4 regions of the Pseudobacillus sp. FSL P4-0506 genome follow, and region 4 is predicted to be linked to each of the others. Evidence: a T-box and tRNA genes for the amino acid it is inferred to sense, from the RefSeq annotation. Region 4 holds a T-box; the other regions hold tRNA genes.
What was found. A T-box is a leader RNA that pairs with one kind of tRNA and senses whether it is charged. The one in region 4 lies ahead of argS (arginine--tRNA ligase), so its partner is inferred to be a tRNA-Arg.
Positions count from the first base shown of each region.

Region 1: it has a tRNA-Arg gene. The T-box ahead of argS (arginine--tRNA ligase) is inferred to sense a tRNA for this amino acid. The anticodon was not compared.
Region 2: it has a tRNA-Arg gene. The T-box ahead of argS (arginine--tRNA ligase) is inferred to sense a tRNA for this amino acid. The anticodon was not compared.
Region 3: it has a tRNA-Arg gene. The T-box ahead of argS (arginine--tRNA ligase) is inferred to sense a tRNA for this amino acid. The anticodon was not compared.

Region 1 is NZ_JBBOOI010000001.1:107,668-111,898, forward strand. It holds rRNA gene MKZ02_RS00480 (16S ribosomal RNA) at 1-1,520, opposite strand, end outside; tRNA gene MKZ02_RS00485 (tRNA-Gly) at 1,600-1,673, opposite strand; tRNA gene MKZ02_RS00490 (tRNA-Pro) at 1,687-1,763, opposite strand; tRNA gene MKZ02_RS00495 (tRNA-Arg) at 1,777-1,853, opposite strand; tRNA gene MKZ02_RS00500 (tRNA-Leu) at 1,860-1,945, opposite strand; tRNA gene MKZ02_RS00505 (tRNA-Leu) at 2,229-2,312, opposite strand; tRNA gene MKZ02_RS00510 (tRNA-Lys) at 2,319-2,391, opposite strand; tRNA gene MKZ02_RS00515 (tRNA-Gln) at 2,399-2,470, opposite strand; tRNA gene MKZ02_RS00520 (tRNA-Glu) at 2,489-2,563, opposite strand; tRNA gene MKZ02_RS00525 (tRNA-Ser) at 2,583-2,673, opposite strand; tRNA gene MKZ02_RS00530 (tRNA-Asn) at 2,678-2,752, opposite strand; gene MKZ02_RS00535 (SprT family protein) at 2,879-3,349, opposite strand; gene MKZ02_RS00540 (Tex family protein) at 3,377-4,231, opposite strand, start outside.
Region 2 is NZ_JBBOOI010000002.1:190,754-194,984, reverse strand. It holds rRNA gene MKZ02_RS22975 (23S ribosomal RNA) at 1-1,626, shown strand, start outside; rRNA gene rrf (5S ribosomal RNA) at 1,729-1,844, shown strand; tRNA gene MKZ02_RS22965 (tRNA-Glu) at 1,894-1,968, shown strand; tRNA gene MKZ02_RS22960 (tRNA-Val) at 1,972-2,044, shown strand; tRNA gene MKZ02_RS22955 (tRNA-Thr) at 2,065-2,140, shown strand; tRNA gene MKZ02_RS22950 (tRNA-Lys) at 2,166-2,241, shown strand; tRNA gene MKZ02_RS22945 (tRNA-Leu) at 2,249-2,330, shown strand; tRNA gene MKZ02_RS22940 (tRNA-Gly) at 2,385-2,459, shown strand; tRNA gene MKZ02_RS22935 (tRNA-Leu) at 2,466-2,554, shown strand; tRNA gene MKZ02_RS22930 (tRNA-Arg) at 2,568-2,644, shown strand; tRNA gene MKZ02_RS22925 (tRNA-Pro) at 2,659-2,735, shown strand; tRNA gene MKZ02_RS22920 (tRNA-Ala) at 2,761-2,833, shown strand; tRNA gene MKZ02_RS22915 (tRNA-Met) at 2,853-2,926, shown strand; tRNA gene MKZ02_RS22910 (tRNA-Ser) at 2,930-3,022, shown strand; tRNA gene MKZ02_RS22905 (tRNA-Met) at 3,046-3,119, shown strand; tRNA gene MKZ02_RS22900 (tRNA-Asp) at 3,123-3,199, shown strand; tRNA gene MKZ02_RS22895 (tRNA-Phe) at 3,251-3,326, shown strand; tRNA gene MKZ02_RS22890 (tRNA-Tyr) at 3,364-3,448, shown strand; tRNA gene MKZ02_RS22885 (tRNA-His) at 3,458-3,533, shown strand; tRNA gene MKZ02_RS22880 (tRNA-Gln) at 3,550-3,624, shown strand; tRNA gene MKZ02_RS22875 (tRNA-Gly) at 3,634-3,707, shown strand; tRNA gene MKZ02_RS22870 (tRNA-Ile) at 3,719-3,792, shown strand; tRNA gene MKZ02_RS22865 (tRNA-Asn) at 3,799-3,870, shown strand; tRNA gene MKZ02_RS22860 (tRNA-Ser) at 3,884-3,971, shown strand.
Region 3 is NZ_JBBOOI010000002.1:285,111-289,341, forward strand. It holds tRNA gene MKZ02_RS23440 (tRNA-Gly) at 28-102, shown strand; tRNA gene MKZ02_RS23445 (tRNA-Leu) at 109-197, shown strand; tRNA gene MKZ02_RS23450 (tRNA-Arg) at 211-287, shown strand; tRNA gene MKZ02_RS23455 (tRNA-Pro) at 302-378, shown strand; tRNA gene MKZ02_RS23460 (tRNA-Ala) at 404-476, shown strand; tRNA gene MKZ02_RS23465 (tRNA-Met) at 498-571, shown strand; tRNA gene MKZ02_RS23470 (tRNA-Ser) at 575-667, shown strand; tRNA gene MKZ02_RS23475 (tRNA-Met) at 691-764, shown strand; tRNA gene MKZ02_RS23480 (tRNA-Asp) at 768-844, shown strand; tRNA gene MKZ02_RS23485 (tRNA-Phe) at 896-971, shown strand; tRNA gene MKZ02_RS23490 (tRNA-Tyr) at 1,009-1,093, shown strand; tRNA gene MKZ02_RS23495 (tRNA-His) at 1,103-1,178, shown strand; tRNA gene MKZ02_RS23500 (tRNA-Gln) at 1,195-1,269, shown strand; tRNA gene MKZ02_RS23505 (tRNA-Gly) at 1,279-1,352, shown strand; tRNA gene MKZ02_RS23510 (tRNA-Ile) at 1,364-1,437, shown strand; tRNA gene MKZ02_RS23515 (tRNA-Asn) at 1,444-1,515, shown strand; tRNA gene MKZ02_RS23520 (tRNA-Ser) at 1,529-1,619, shown strand; tRNA gene MKZ02_RS23525 (tRNA-Arg) at 1,629-1,702, shown strand; one part of gene MKZ02_RS23530 (IS3 family transposase) at 2,294-2,543, shown strand; one part of gene MKZ02_RS23530 (IS3 family transposase) at 2,543-3,414, shown strand.
Region 4 is NZ_JBBOOI010000001.1:1,206,229-1,210,459, forward strand. It holds gene MKZ02_RS05815 (APC family permease) at 1-1,077, opposite strand, end outside; T-box leader at 1,399-1,615, shown strand; gene argS (arginine--tRNA ligase) at 1,663-3,354, shown strand; gene speB (agmatinase) at 3,556-4,231, shown strand, end outside.

The DNA of each region.
Region 1 (4,231 bases), 1.1 Mb from region 4:
CTACCTTGTTACGACTTCACCCCAATCATCTGCCCCACCTTAGGCGGCTGGCTCCCGTAAGGGTTACCCCACCGACTTCGGGTGTTGCAAACTCTCGTGGTGTGACGGGCGGTGTGTACAAGGCCCGGGAACGTATTCACCGCGGCATGCTGATCCGCGATTACTAGCGATTCCGGCTTCATGCAGGCGAGTTGCAGCCTGCAATCCGAACTGAGAATGGTTTTATGGGATTGGCTAAACCTTGCGGTCTTGCAGCCCTTTGTACCATCCATTGTAGCACGTGTGTAGCCCAGGTCATAAGGGGCATGATGATTTGACGTCATCCCCACCTTCCTCCGGTTTGTCACCGGCAGTCACCTTAGAGTGCCCAACTGAATGCTGGCAACTAAGATCAAGGGTTGCGCTCGTTGCGGGACTTAACCCAACATCTCACGACACGAGCTGACGACAACCATGCACCACCTGTCACCGCTGTCCCCGAAGGGAAAGATCTGTCTCCAGACCGGTCAGCGGGATGTCAAGACCTGGTAAGGTTCTTCGCGTTGCTTCGAATTAAACCACATGCTCCACCGCTTGTGCGGGCCCCCGTCAATTCCTTTGAGTTTCAGCCTTGCGGCCGTACTCCCCAGGCGGAGTGCTTAATGCGTTAGCTGCAGCACTGAAGGGCGGAAACCCTCCAACACTTAGCACTCATCGTTTACGGCGTGGACTACCAGGGTATCTAATCCTGTTCGCTCCCCACGCTTTCGCGCCTCAGCGTCAGTTACAGACCAGAGAGCCGCCTTCGCCACTGGTGTTCCTCCACATCTCTACGCATTTCACCGCTACACGTGGAATTCCGCTCTCCTCTTCTGCACTCAAGCCTCCCAGTTTCCAATGACCCTCCACGGTTGAGCCGTGGGCTTTCACATCAGACTTAAGAAGCCGCCTGCGCGCGCTTTACGCCCAATAATTCCGGACAACGCTTGCCACCTACGTATTACCGCGGCTGCTGGCACGTAGTTAGCCGTGGCTTTCTGGTCAGGTACCGTCAAGGTACCAACAGTTACTTTGGTACTTGTTCTTCCCTGACAACAGAGCTTTACGATCCGAAAACCTTCTTCACTCACGCGGCGTTGCTCCGTCAGACTTTCGTCCATTGCGGAAGATTCCCTACTGCTGCCTCCCGTAGGAGTCTGGGCCGTGTCTCAGTCCCAGTGTGGCCGATCACCCTCTCAGGTCGGCTACGCATCGTCGCCTTGGTGAGCCGTTACCTCACCAACTAGCTAATGCGCCGCGGGTCCATCTGTAAGTGACAGCTAAAAGCCGCCTTTCCATTCTTCTTCATGCGAAGAAAAAGAATATCCGGTATTAGCCCCGGTTTCCCGGAGTTATCCCAGTCTTACAGGCAGGTTACCCACGTGTTACTCACCCGTCCGCCGCTAACTTGAACAGAGCAAGCTCCGTCAAGTCCGCTCGACTTGCATGTATTAGGCACGCCGCCAGCGTTCGTCCTGAGCCAGGATCAAACTCTCCAAAAAGATGTTTGACTTGCTCATGTTTTAAAAATAAGAATTAACTTACTGGCATGTATTTTGTTCAGTTTTCAAAGATCAATTTTGGAGCGGGTGATGGGAATCGAACCCACGACATCAGCTTGGAAGGCTGAGGTTTTACCATTAAACTACACCCGCATATATACTTACCTGGTCGGGAAGACAGGATTCGAACCTGCGACCCCTTGGTCCCAAACCAAGTGCTCTACCAAGCTGAGCTACTTCCCGTTAAACTTATAAATGGCGCGCCCGAGAGGAGTCGAACCCCTAACCTTTTGATCCGTAGTCAAACGCTCTATCCAATTGAGCTACGGGCGCATTTTATGGTGCGGTCGAGAGGACTTGAACCTCCACGGGGTCGCCCCCACTAGGCCCTCAACCTAGCGCGTCTGCCATTCCGCCACGACCGCATGTTTTTTTAACAACAGAACTTAATTATATCATATACCCTTTATCAAATCAAGTACTTTTCGAAACAATATTTATCTTCAAAATAAAAGACGATTGTTCATTTCGATCGGTACTTTTCTTTGATTTAACGTCACTAGAAATATATTAAAGCAATAATGTTAATTAGTCAACTATTTTTTAAAGAAATAAATCTACTTACTAGACTCCTGATCAACTGCCGTTCTTCGAACAAACTCACTAATAAAAAAACAGCCTGCCTCACGCAAGCCGCCCTCACATCAATGCGGATGAAGGGAGTCGAACCCCCACGTCCTTGCGGACACTAGAGCCTGATTCTAGCGCGTCTGCCAGTTCCGCCACACCCGCAAATAGTGAGCCATGAAGGACTCGAACCTTCGACCCTCTGATTAAAAGTCAGATGCTCTACCGACTGAGCTAATGGCTCATAGTGACTGGGCTAGCTGGATTCGAACCAGCGCATGACGGAGTCAAAGTCCGTTGCCTTACCGCTTGGCTATAGCCCATTGTTAACAATAAGAAAATGGTGACCCCTACGGGATTCGAACCCGTGTTACCGCCGTGAAAGGGCGGTGTCTTAACCGCTTGACCAAGGGGCCACAATGCTTATTAAAATAATGGCGGAGAAGGAGGGATTTGAACCCTCGCGCCGCTTACGCGACCTACACCCTTAGCAGGGGCGCCTCTTCAGCCTCTTGAGTACTTCCCCAAAATGGCTCCGCAGGCAAGATTCGAACTTGCGACCGATCGGTTAACAGCCGATTGCTCTACCACTGAGCTACTGCGGAATATAAAATTCATTTTATCGACAATTTGTATTATATTAAAGTAGAGTACATGAGTCAACAACTTTGTCCAATAAAATTAAAAACTCCCCATTCCTTTTCCTCATTCACCAAATTCAACCATTATTTTTAGTCTACTGCTCTCTCTTCTTTGAACTTAATCGTTCCTTTACATTTTCCACATACATAACGGGCTGTATCAATCTTTCTTCTACGATGGTACGCAAGGTGGCAATTAGTGCATTCATAAACCAACAAACGCCTTAGCTGTTTGGGCTTTGTTTTCTCCAACGGAGTGCAATACCTAGGCCCTTGCACCTTTTCTAGCAGCTGCTTAAAATCCCGATCACGATGTTTATGTCCTTTTCCTTCTAAATGCAGGTGATAGTGACATAGCTCATGCTTGATAATACCTTCCACTTCTTCCCGCCCATAGGCCTCCAAATACTTTTTATTCACTTCAATATTATGGGACCGCATCATATAGCGGCCACCAGTAGTTCTTAATCTTGAATTAAATGTTGCTTTATGAAGAAACGGACGGCCAAATAACTCTATTGATATCTTTTCTGTAAGCAACTGAAGTTCCTGATCATTCATTAGCCGGCCGCTCCTTTTCTTCTTCAATTATTTTTCTGAAGGAATCATTGTTAAAGAGACTCTCCCTTTTTTCTCATCCACCTGTTCAATCCAGACAGTTACAATATCACCTACAGCTGTCACATCGAGAGGATGCTTAACGAACCCTTTTTTCATTTTGGAAATATGAACAAGACCATCTTCTTTTACTCCAATATCAACGAACGCACCGAAGTCTACCACATTTCTGACAGTCCCTTGCATTTCCATACCAGGCTTTAAATCCTCCAATTTCATTACTCCTGTTTTTAACAGCGGAGTCGGCAGTTCATCGCGAGGGTCACGTCCCGGTCTTTGAAGGGCATCTTTGATGTCCTGCATTGTTAGGACCCCAATGCCTAACTCTTCTGCAGCCTGCTCAACAGAAACTTTATCCAATGTATCTTTGAGCTCTTTGGATCCTACATCTTTTGTGGTATAGCCAATACTTTGAAGCAGTTTTTTCACTTCTGAATAACTTTCAGGGTGGATCGCTGTTTTATCCAACGGTTCCTGCCCATCCATAATTCTTAAAAACCCTATACATTGCTCGAAAGTTTTCGCACCAAGCCGAGGAACTTTTTTGACTTGAGAGCGATTATTAAATTTACCGTTATCTTCTCTAAATTTAACAATATTATTAGCTACAGTTTTATTCAAGCCGGCTACATACTGCAATAATGAGGAAGAGGCTGTATTCAAATTCACTCCTACTTGGTTAACTGCTGTTTCTACTACAAATGTGAGCGACTCATTTAGCTTTTTTTGAGAAACATCATGCTGATATTGGCCTACACCAACTGATTTTGGATCAATCTTTACTAATTCAGCTAAAGGATCTTGCAACCGCCGCGCTATTGACAC
Region 2 (4,231 bases), on a different contig from region 4:
ATGAGTAGCGAAAGAAGGGTGAGAATCCCTTCCACCGAATGCCTAAGGTTTCCTGAGGAAGGCTCGTCCTCTCAGGGTTAGTCGGGACCTAAGCCGAGGCCGATAGGCGTAGGCGATGGACAACAGGTTGATATTCCTGTACCACCTCTTCACCATTTGAGCAATGGGGGGACGCAGGAGGATAGGGCAAGCGCACAGTTGGTTGTGCGTCCAAGCAGTTAGGCCGGTGATGAGGCAAATCCCATCACCATCAAGGCGGAGCTGTGACGGCGAGGGAAGTTTAGTACCGAAGTTCCTGATTCCACACTGCCAAGAAAAGCCTCTAGCGAGGTGAAAGGTGCCCGTACCGCAAACCGACACAGGTAGGCGAGGAGAGAATCCTAAGGTGAGCGAGTGAACTCTCGTTAAGGAACTCGGCAAAATGACCCCGTAACTTCGGGAGAAGGGGTGCTCTTTGGGGTGCATAGCCCTGAGGAGCCGCAGTGAATAGGCCCAGGCGACTGTTTAGCAAAAACACAGGTCTCTGCGAAGCCGTAAGGCGAAGTATAGGGGCTGACGCCTGCCCGGTGCTGGAAGGTTAAGAGGAGGGGTTAGCTCACGCGAAGCTCTGAATTGAAGCCCCAGTAAACGGCGGCCGTAACTATAACGGTCCTAAGGTAGCGAAATTCCTTGTCGGGTAAGTTCCGACCCGCACGAAAGGCGTAACGATCTGGGCACTGTCTCAACGAGAGACTCGGTGAAATTATAGTACCTGTGAAGATGCAGGTTACCCGCGACAGGACGGAAAGACCCCGTGGAGCTTTACTGCAGCCTGATATTGAATTTCGGCACAGCTTGTACAGGATAGGTAGGAGCCTTTGAAACCGGAGCGCCAGCTTCGGTGGAGGCGTCGGTGGGATACTACCCTGGCTGTGTTGAACTTCTAACCCGCACCCGTGATCCGGGTGGGAGACAGTGTCAGGCGGGCAGTTTGACTGGGGCGGTCGCCTCCTAAAGAGTAACGGAGGCGCCCAAAGGTTCCCTCAGAATGGTTGGAAATCATTCGCAGAGTGTAAAGGCACAAGGGAGCTTGACTGCGAGACCTACAAGTCGAGCAGGGACGAAAGTCGGGCTTAGTGATCCGGTGGTTCCGCATGGAAGGGCCATCGCTCAACGGATAAAAGCTACCCCGGGGATAACAGGCTTATCTCCCCCAAGAGTCCACATCGACGGGGAGGTTTGGCACCTCGATGTCGGCTCATCGCATCCTGGGGCTGTAGTCGGTCCCAAGGGTTGGGCTGTTCGCCCATTAAAGCGGTACGCGAGCTGGGTTCAGAACGTCGTGAGACAGTTCGGTCCCTATCCGTCGCGGGCGCAGGAAATTTGAGAGGAGCTGTCCTTAGTACGAGAGGACCGGGATGGACGCACCGCTGGTGTACCAGTTGTCTTGCCAAAGGCATCGCTGGGTAGCTATGTGCGGACGGGATAAGTGCTGAAAGCATCTAAGCATGAAGCCCCCCTCAAGATGAGATTTCCCATAGCGCAAGCTAGTAAGATCCCTGAAAGATGATCAGGTAGATAGGTTCGAGGTGGAAGCGTGGCGACACGTGGAGCTGACGAATACTAATCGATCGAGGACTTATCCTAATGATACGCCTAACGGCGTCACACATGAAATGGCACGGAGTTGCCGGTTACTGACACATATTATCCAGTTTTGAAAGAACAAACTCTTTCAACTTTATACAGTCTGGTGGCGATAGCGAAGAGGTCACACCCGTTCCCATCCCGAACACGGAAGTTAAGCTCTTCAGCGCCGATGGTAGTTGGGGGATTCCCCCTGTGAGAGTAGGACGCTGCCAGGCAAGCCCCCTAATCGGGGTTTTTCTTTTGGTTTCCTTTACATACATAGAAGGCCCCTTGGTCAAGCGGTTAAGACACCGCCCTTTCACGGCGGTAACACGGGTTCGAATCCCGTAGGGGTCACCATTTGGAGGATTAGCTCAGCTGGGAGAGCACCTGCCTTACAAGCAGGGGGTCGGCGGTTCGATCCCGTCATCCTCCATTTTTGCCTTTACCTAGTAAGCCGGTGTAGCTCAATTGGTAGAGCAACTGACTTGTAATCAGTAGGTTGGGGGTTCAAGTCCTCTTGCCGGCACCATTTCCCTTTCAACTTTTTTCAGAACGAGCCATTAGCTCAGTTGGTAGAGCATCTGACTTTTAATCAGAGGGTCGAAGGTTCGAGTCCTTCATGGCTCACCATTTATATGCGGGTGTGGCGGAATTGGCAGACGCACCAGACTTAGGATCTGGCGCCGCAAGGCGTGGGGGTTCGACTCCCTTCACCCGCATCGTTTTTTCTCTTAAATCTTTTTTAGTGAAAAGGCAGAACATTCTGCGGAAATGCGGAAGTAGTTCAGTGGTAGAACACCACCTTGCCAAGGTGGGGGTCGCGGGTTCGAATCCCGTCTTCCGCTCCATATCATGCCGGGGTGGCGGAACTGGCAGACGCACAGGACTTAAAATCCTGCGGTAGGTGACTACCGTACCGGTTCGATTCCGGTCCTCGGCACCATTTATAAAGCAATGCGCCCGTAGCTCAATTGGATAGAGCGTTTGACTACGGATCAAAAGGTTAGGGGTTCGACTCCTCTCGGGCGCGCCATTTAACCGTTTTTACGGGAAGTAGCTCAGCTTGGTAGAGCACTTGGTTTGGGACCAAGGGGTCGCAGGTTCGAATCCTGTCTTCCCGACCAGTTATTGCTCTAAATATTGTAACGTGGGGCCTTAGCTCAGCTGGGAGAGCGCCTGCTTTGCACGCAGGAGGTCAGCGGTTCGATCCCGCTAGGCTCCATTGATTTTATATTTAGTTTGGCGGTGTAGCTCAGCTGGCTAGAGCGTGCGGTTCATACCCGCAAGGTCGGGGGTTCGATCCCCTCCGCCGCTATATGGAGGAATACCCAAGTCTGGCTGAAGGGATCGGTCTTGAAAACCGACAGGCGGGTTAAACCGCGCGGGGGTTCGAATCCCTCTTCCTCCGCCATAATTATTTTTATATGTTATCGTCGCGGGGTGGAGCAGTCCGGTAGCTCGTCGGGCTCATAACCCGAAGGTCGCAGGTTCAAATCCTGTCCCCGCAATCTGGTCCGGTAGTTCAGTTGGTTAGAATGCCTGCCTGTCACGCAGGAGGTCGCGGGTTCGAGTCCCGTCCGGACCGCCATATTTCTTCCAGCAAGGAGTGTCTTGCTGTTGATATATAATATTTTTGTGTGGCTCAGTAGCTCAGTCGGTAGAGCAATGGACTGAAAATCCATGTGTCGGCGGTTCGATTCCGTCCTGAGCCACCATTTTTTCATTGTCTAAAAAACTATCTCTATTTCAGATGGAGGGGTAGCGAAGTGGCTAAACGCGGCGGACTGTAAATCCGCTCCCTCCGGGTTCGGCGGTTCGAATCCGTCCCCCTCCACCAGTGAGAATGGCGGTCGTGGCGAAGTGGTTAACGCATCGGATTGTGGCTCCGACACTCGTGGGTTCGATTCCCATCGATCGCCCCATACATATTATTATTAATGGGCTATAGCCAAGCGGTAAGGCAACGGACTTTGACTCCGTCATGCGCTGGTTCGAATCCAGCTAGCCCAGCCAGTTTTTAATGCGGGTGTAGTTTAATGGTAAAACCTCAGCCTTCCAAGCTGATGTCGTGAGTTCGATTCTCATCACCCGCTCCATTTGCATAAATGGGCCTGTAGCTCAGCTGGTTAGAGCGCACGCCTGATAAGCGTGAGGTCGGTGGTTCGAGTCCATTCAGGCCCACTTTATTCCGCAGTAGCTCAGTGGTAGAGCAATCGGCTGTTAACCGATCGGTCGCAAGTTCGAATCTTGCCTGCGGAGTTTTTATTTTTCTGGGGAAGTACTCAAGAGGCTGAAGAGGCGCCCCTGCTAAGGGTGTAGGTCGCGTAAGCGGCGCGAGGGTTCAAATCCCTCCTTCTCCGTCATACATATAGTTTTCTTCCAAAACACCCTTATTCTTCTATGGGAAGAATAAGGGTGTTTTTTACATCTATAAGTTTATAATCTCCGAAGCGGAAATTTGAAGCGCTAAGGCAAGTAAAAACATGCAAGAGCTCTCGTTTCTTTGTATGTTTTGTCATTACATTTATGGAAGATTTTTTTCTTGATTTTTCCACAATTAAGCCTGTAAAAAACTATTAAACCGGTGATCATCCGGCCAGCGCCATTTTCAAATGACGGC
Region 3 (4,231 bases), on a different contig from region 4:
TGAAAAGGCAGAACATTCTGCGGAAATGCGGAAGTAGTTCAGTGGTAGAACACCACCTTGCCAAGGTGGGGGTCGCGGGTTCGAATCCCGTCTTCCGCTCCATATCATGCCGGGGTGGCGGAACTGGCAGACGCACAGGACTTAAAATCCTGCGGTAGGTGACTACCGTACCGGTTCGATTCCGGTCCTCGGCACCATTTATAAAGCAATGCGCCCGTAGCTCAATTGGATAGAGCGTTTGACTACGGATCAAAAGGTTAGGGGTTCGACTCCTCTCGGGCGCGCCATTTAACCGTTTTTACGGGAAGTAGCTCAGCTTGGTAGAGCACTTGGTTTGGGACCAAGGGGTCGCAGGTTCGAATCCTGTCTTCCCGACCAGTTATTGCTCTAAATAGCATAACGTGGGGCCTTAGCTCAGCTGGGAGAGCGCCTGCTTTGCACGCAGGAGGTCAGCGGTTCGATCCCGCTAGGCTCCATTGATGTTTAATATTTAGTTTGGCGGTGTAGCTCAGCTGGCTAGAGCGTGCGGTTCATACCCGTAAGGTCGGGGGTTCGATCCCCTCCGCCGCTATATGGAGGAATACCCAAGTCTGGCTGAAGGGATCGGTCTTGAAAACCGACAGGCGGGTTAAACCGCGCGGGGGTTCGAATCCCTCTTCCTCCGCCATAATTATTTTTATATGTTATCGTCGCGGGGTGGAGCAGTCTGGTAGCTCGTCGGGCTCATAACCCGAAGGTCGCAGGTTCAAATCCTGTCCCCGCAATCTGGTCCGGTAGTTCAGTTGGTTAGAATGCCTGCCTGTCACGCAGGAGGTCGCGGGTTCGAGTCCCGTCCGGACCGCCATATTTCTTCCAGCAAGGAGTGTCTTGCTGTTGATATATAATATTTTTGTGTGGCTCAGTAGCTCAGTCGGTAGAGCAATGGACTGAAAATCCATGTGTCGGCGGTTCGATTCCGTCCTGAGCCACCATTTTTTCATTGTCTAAAAAACTATCTCTATTTCAGATGGAGGGGTAGCGAAGTGGCTAAACGCGGCGGACTGTAAATCCGCTCCCTCCGGGTTCGGCGGTTCGAATCCGTCCCCCTCCACCAGTGAGAATGGCGGTCGTGGCGAAGTGGTTAACGCATCGGATTGTGGCTCCGACACTCGTGGGTTCGATTCCCATCGATCGCCCCATACATATTATTATTAATGGGCTATAGCCAAGCGGTAAGGCAACGGACTTTGACTCCGTCATGCGCTGGTTCGAATCCAGCTAGCCCAGCCAGTTTTTAATGCGGGTGTAGTTTAATGGTAAAACCTCAGCCTTCCAAGCTGATGTCGTGAGTTCGATTCTCATCACCCGCTCCATTTGCATAAATGGGCCTGTAGCTCAGCTGGTTAGAGCGCACGCCTGATAAGCGTGAGGTCGATGGTTCGAGTCCATTCAGGCCCACTTTATTCCGCAGTAGCTCAGTGGTAGAGCAATCGGCTGTTAACCGATCGGTCGCAAGTTCGAATCTTGCCTGCGGAGTTTTTATTTTTCTGGGGAAGTACTCAAGAGGCTGAAGAGGCGCCCCTGCTAAGGGTGTAGGTCGCGTAAGCGGCGCGAGGGTTCAAATCCCTCCTTCTCCGCCATATATAGATGCGCCTTTAGCTCAGCAGGATAGAGCAACGGCCTTCTAAGCCGTCGGTCAGAGGTTCGAATCCTCTAAGGCGCGTAAATTATAAAAAGGCATCGGGTCACTTCTGTTTTAGGAAGACTGACTAGGTGCCTTTTCTGTGTATTAATAGATCGCTTAATTTACATAACGATCAAATCTAGGAAGTAGCCGTCAGTCATAATCCCTTACTGGCTATGAGTTCTTCTTTCTTACTCGGATTTTTCTCTATGCAAGATTTTATACATCGTTGATTTCACAAGGCTTCTCGTTTTCAAAAAAGCCTCTTGTCTGTATAAAAAAGTGGAGTTTTATACAATTTTCTTTAGAGACAGAATGGTCTTAAAGGCTAGCTTTTTTAGCCTTCATGGCTCATAATTTCACACGTAATTTTTAAAGTTTAAACTTATAGAACAGAATAGAGGGGCAAGTTACGGGCGTACGACCACACTCCCCAAAAACTTCGTTTTTGTCTTGATAGGAATCCTTCCTACAACCTGATCATTTTAAGTACTCATTTTTTCAAAATTTCATACTTGAAATGATTGTCGCTATGCTCGAATGATTGTTAGTTTGGAGCGTCTACACTTATCTGGACAGAAAAATTAAGGTCACGTACACTTGACCTAAAACAGATGAGGAGCTTCAACTATGACAAAGCGAGAACGCCGCACCTTCACGCCCGAGTTCAAAAAGCAAATGGTGCAGCTGTACCAGAATGGAAAAACGAAGCGAGCTATTATTGCTGAATATGATCTGTCCCCGTCATCTCTTGACCGGTGGATCAATCAGGATGAAACCTCCGGTTCTTTTAAAGAGAAAGACAATCGTTCTCCTGAACAGCAGGAGCTTTTGGAACTCCGCAAGGAACTAAAGCAGCTTAGAATGGAGAATGATATTTTAAAGCAAGCCGCGCTGATCATGGGACGAAAGTAAATGTCATTAAGCGAAATAAAGACAAATACTCGGTATCAGCAATGTGCAGCGTCCTGCAAATTTCACGTAGTACCTACTATTATGATGCCAAAGAACGTCAGGCAGAAGACGATGTAACAGGCGCTGTGATAGAGATTTTTGAACAAAACCGAAGTGCCTACGGCACGCGCAAGATCAAAGTCGAACTGCACAAGCGTGGACTGACAGTCTCCAGAAGACGTATTGGACGCATCATGAAGGAGCAGGGGCTTGTTTCTTCCTATACAGTGGCACAGTTCAAGCCACAAAAAGCTCCGTGTAATGAGTCATCCCAGGCGAATGAATTGAAACGCAAGTTTCAGCAGACAGAAGCCAAAAAAGTAGTCGTCAGTGATTTAACATACGTCAAAGTCAAAAACAAATGGCATTACGTATGTATCTTTGTCGATCTCTTCAACCGCGAAATTATTGGCTTCAGCACGGGACCAAACAAAGATGCAAACCTTGTCGCACGGGCTTTTTCTTCGATTCAAGGTGATCTGCGGGACATCCAGATGTTCCATACCGACCGTGGCAGCGAGTTCAAAAACCAGCTCATCGATGAAACGTTAGCGGCCTTCCAGATTGGCCGCTCTTTAAGTATGAAAGGTTGTCCATACGATAATGCCGTGGCGGAAGCCACATTTAAAATCATCAAAACAGAGTTTGTCAGCCAAATGAAGTTTAATAGCCTTGAGCATCTTACGCTGGAATTCAGTGATTATGTTAACTGGTTTAATAAGCGGCGGATTCACGGAACACTAGGCTATGTAAGCCCGATTGAATACAAACGATCGTCCCTTAAAAAGGCTGTCTGATTTAGTGTTGACAACCCAAAAACTCCTTATGCTCTTTAAATTAATCTTTTTCAAAAACTTGAATAATTAAAGGTATGGATGAAAAAATTATTATAAAAAGGATAATCACTTTACAATGATAGGATTTGTTACTTCAATTATTGTATTTAATCTGATATGTTTTACAACCAATAGGCGACTAACCAAAAATCAATTCGTGCATATATGGATGTTTACAATTGCTACCCAAGCAGTTACAGAGACCTTTATTGACTTTAAATATCATGGTTACTGGTACTTTACTAAAGAAATTAATTGGTGGGTGCTTCCTGCTTTGACTATTTTAATTCCGCCCGTTAATATCATTTTCTTAAATTGGTATCCCTTTAAGAAAACTTTCTATAAACAAACGCTTTATATACTAAGTTGGACAATAGCTATCACGTTGTATGAAACCATCATATTGTTACCTGAACCATGGGGGTATTTTCGTTATGGCTGGTGGAATACTTGGTACTCATTCCTGGTTTATCCATTTTTGCTTATCGCTGTTTTAAGTTATTATAGATGGATCTGTGAAATTGAAAACACAGCTAATAAGTGAGCCTTAGTGGATGAAAAAGCTGCTTAGAAAACACTTTATTGTCATCAATAAATGTTCGTCGCCCAGGTATTATACTATCCCTAAAAGAGTTTAACAAAATCACAGGATTTGCTATGATTTGCTCAATTAGAAATACAATCAAGGGAGGGCCTTTTGAAGACGAGCTTCCAATGGGATTGGCTTTTTAAGGGGCTATTTTAACGGACCAAATTAAGAGCTTAGATTGGAACTCAA
Region 4 (4,231 bases):
GGCGCCAAAATTGATGAGCGAGGTAGCTGTCACAAGATCAAGAAAGATCGCTGATAAAGAAACTATTGCTGCAATAATAATATTAAACATCGGCGTACGCCATTTTGGGTGAAGATAAGCAAACCATTTTTTCGGAAAAACATTGTCTCTTCCCATAACATACAGCAACCTTGACACACTCGCTGTAGAGGCGAGTCCGGATGCGAGTGTATTGACGAAGGTAATGCCAAGAAAGATGGATTGGAACAAAGCGCCTCCCACATATAAAGCGATTTCAGGAAGAGCGGCTTCCGGATCGTTAAATCTGGAATTGTCAGGGAAAAACACCTGAATAAAGTAAGAAGTAAGAATGAAAATAATGCCGCCCCAAAGCGCCGTGAAGAAAATCGCTTTTGGAATCGTTTTCACTGCATCAGGCGTTTCTTCCGATAAGGTGGTAACCGCATCGAACCCTAAAAAAGAAAAACAGAGAATAGTTGCTCCGGCAATGAGAGGCCCTATTTCCATGCTATCACCAAAGAAAGGCTGAGATGTTAACAGTTGACCGGTTCCTTCACCATTGCTAAGCCCTCTGATAACAAGAAATACAAATACAACCATAATGGCAATCTGTATTAAAACAAAGAGTGTATTAAAATTGGCAAGAATGTTGATGCCTCGCACGTTTATTAGCGTGACAAGCCCGACAAAACCGACGACCCATACCCATGAAGGCACGGCCGGAAATAAAGCATTCAAATAAAGTTTAGTCAGTAAAGCATTGACCATTGGTAAAAATAAATAATCAAGCAGCGAAGACCAGCCGACTAAAAATCCGAGATGAGGATTAATGGCTTTTTGAGTGTACGTGTAGGCTGAACCGGCTGAGGGGAAGACTTTGACAAGCTTTCCATAGCTGGCTGCTGTGAACAGCATCCCCGCCAAAGCGATAAAGTAAGCGGCAGGCACGTGGCCGCCAGTAATGTCTGACACAATCCCGAATGTATCAAATACAACCATAGGGGCCATGTAGGCCAGCCCAATCATGACCACTTGCCATAACTTTAAGGATTTCTTTAGACGAATGTTTTCATTCAAGGTGCATCCTCCTTTTGTAGCATAAATTTGAAATCTCCAAACATTCTTACAATTTTTGTGCCAACTCTAAGAGAAGGACGAGAATAAATTTAAATTAATTAAGGAAAAGGCGAGCTTTTAAAAATATATTTTAAACTATTATTAGGTTTATTTAATACATTATTTTTTGTTAATTCTATTCATTTTTGCATAAATTATTATGAAGTGAATAGGAAAATTAGATGATGAAGGACTTTTTATTCATTTGACGAGTTTTAGAATTTGGCACAAATCTTGCAAAAGTGTAAAAAATATAAGGGATAAAAATTGAATTTATAAATATAAAAGTCGATGAGGAAGAGAGTAATCATTATGAGGGACTTAGCGAATCAGGGATAGTGAAAGCCTGGTCGAAATCAAATGACGAACCGCACTTCTGAGACGCTTGTCTGAAAAGATGGTGATAGGGCAAGCCGGGTATTTCCGTTACCAAAGATGAGCCGGTTCCGTTATGGAACAAAAAGAGTGGTACCGCGGGAAAGAAACTCCCGTCTCTTCATGAAGAGACGGGAGTTTCTTTATTTTTATCATAAGGAGAGAATGATGATGATGTATAGTAACGAATTTGCACAAGCTCTGTATGAGGCATTAGAGGGAAGAATGGCGAAGGATCACTTGCAGCCATTAATTGAAAAGCCAAAGCATTTGGAACGTGGGGATCTAGCCTTTCCATGCTTTTCCCTGGCGAAAATTGAGCGGAAGTCGCCACAGTTGATTGCCGAAGAGATGAGCCGAAAAGTAAATTCTCCGCTTTTTGAGAAAGTAGAGGCGGCTGGGGGATATCTTAATGTGTTTCTGAACAAACAAAAAGTAACTGCTCAAGTGCTGGAAGAGGTATTAGCGAAAAAAAATCATTTTGGCGCATCAAACAGTGGAAAAGGAAAAACTATTGCCATTGACATGTCTTCACCTAATATCGCCAAGCCATTCTCCATGGGGCATCTTCGTTCAACGGTGATCGGCCATTCCCTTGCCCTCTTATTAGCCGAGTGCGGTTACAAGCCTGTGAAAATTAATCACCTCGGTGATTGGGGCACGCAATTTGGCAAGCTGATTACGGCTTACAAAAATTGGGGAGATGAAGCTAAAGTAAGAGCAAACCCGATTAAGGAACTGCTCTCTTTGTATGTAAAGTTTCATGAGGAAGCAGAAACGAACGTCCAGTTGGAAGCGGAAGGGCGTGAATGGTTTAAGAGGCTCGAAGACGGCGACGAGGAAGCAGCTAGGCTGTGGAAGTGGTTTAAAGACGAATCGCTAAAGGACTTTTCACGGATTTATGAACTGCTGGGCATTGATTTTGATTCATACGCAGGAGAGGCATTTTACAATGACAAAATGGACCGGGTCGTCCATTTACTAGAGGAGAAAGGGTTGCTTATGGAGTCAGAGCAAGCTCAAGTCGTGTCGCTGGAAGAAGAGAATCTCCCTCCTTGCCTGATTAAAAAGTCGGACGGAGCGACCTTGTATGCCACAAGGGATCTGGCAGCCGCTCTTTACCGCAAAGAGACGTACGATTTTGAAAAGGCCCTTTATGTGGTGGGTGGAGAACAGAGCCTGCACTTTAAACAACTAAAAGCTGTATTGGAAAAATTGGGCTTTGACTGGGCGGACGACCTGGTCCATGTGCCGTTTGGTATGATGCGTAAAGACGGCAAGAAGATGTCGACGAGAAAAGGACAGGTGGTTTTGCTTGAAGAAGTGCTGCAGGAGTCTATTGCCCTTGCCAAAAAGAATGTCGAACTGAAGAATCCCAACCTGTCGAATAAAGAAGAAGTAGCGAGACAAGTTGGTGTGGGTGCCATTATTTTTAACGATTTGAAAAATTATCGAATGAACGACATTGACTTTTCATTGGAGGATATTTTGCGATTTGAGGGAGAGACGGGGCCATATGTGCAATACACGCATGCAAGGGCTTGTTCTATTCTGCGAAAGGCTGGCTGGAATGCTGAGAAAGAAACGTCTATTCGATTGTCCGGTGAAAAAGAGTGGGAAGTGGTCGGCCTGCTGATGGCATTTCCAGAAGTGATTGAAAAAGCAGTAGTGACCTTTGATCCTTCACGAGTTGCCAAGCATATTATTGATCTGGCGCAAGCTTTTAACAAATACTACGCAGAAGTGAAAGTGCTCCAGGAGGATGAACAGAAGGAATCTCGCCTTGCTTTCGTTTTGGCTGTCACTCAAGTTCTAAAGACGGGGCTGTCATTGCTTGGTATTGAAGCGCCGGATGAAATGTAAAAAAACTCTATTTATCTCAAAATAAAAGTTGTGGACAGAGCGGAAAACGAATCAATATGTTTTCCGTTCTAAAATAGTGGGGTCCACACAGAAAACTATTTTAAAAAGTTTAAAATAGTTTGACTTTTCCTCAAACTGGTTTTATAGTAAAACTAACTACCGGTAGTTAGTAACATTTTATAACAATAGGAGCTGACAAAAATGAAATATCCACTTTCACCTGATGTAAAGCCTGAATTTTGTACGACTGGCACGTTTATGCGTTTGCCTTCCTCAAATGAAAATGCAAAGCTGGCGATCTTAGGAATGCCCTTTGATACAGCTGCTTCTTTTCGCGTTGGAGCGCGCTTTGCACCTCAAGCTATTCGCCAGGCCTCAATGACACTTTTTCCTTATCATCCGATTCATGAGGTATATCCGTTCGATGATTGCAATGCCATTGATATAGGAGATGTGCCCGTTATCCCTCATAATATCCATCGCAGCTATGAACTGATCGAAAATGCGATGGTCGATTTAATGAAGCAAGGAATCATTCCTATTGGTTTAGGAGGAGACCATTCTGTGACGCTGGCTAACCTTCGCGCTGCAGCCAAAATACATGGACCGGTTGCTTTAATCCACTTTGATTCCCATACAGATACATGGGATACATATTACGAGGAGAAGTACTGGCACGGTTCCCCGTTTATCCGGGCGCATGAAGAAGGATTGCTGCAACCAGATAAAGTATTTCAAATTGGTATTCGAGGAACATTAAATCACCCAGGAGACATGCAAGCGAGTTATGATTTAGGATATCAGGTAATCACAACTCCTGAACTTCATGAACGCGGATTCGAGAGTGTGCTAAAGCAAATGAAAGAGGTTATTGGCG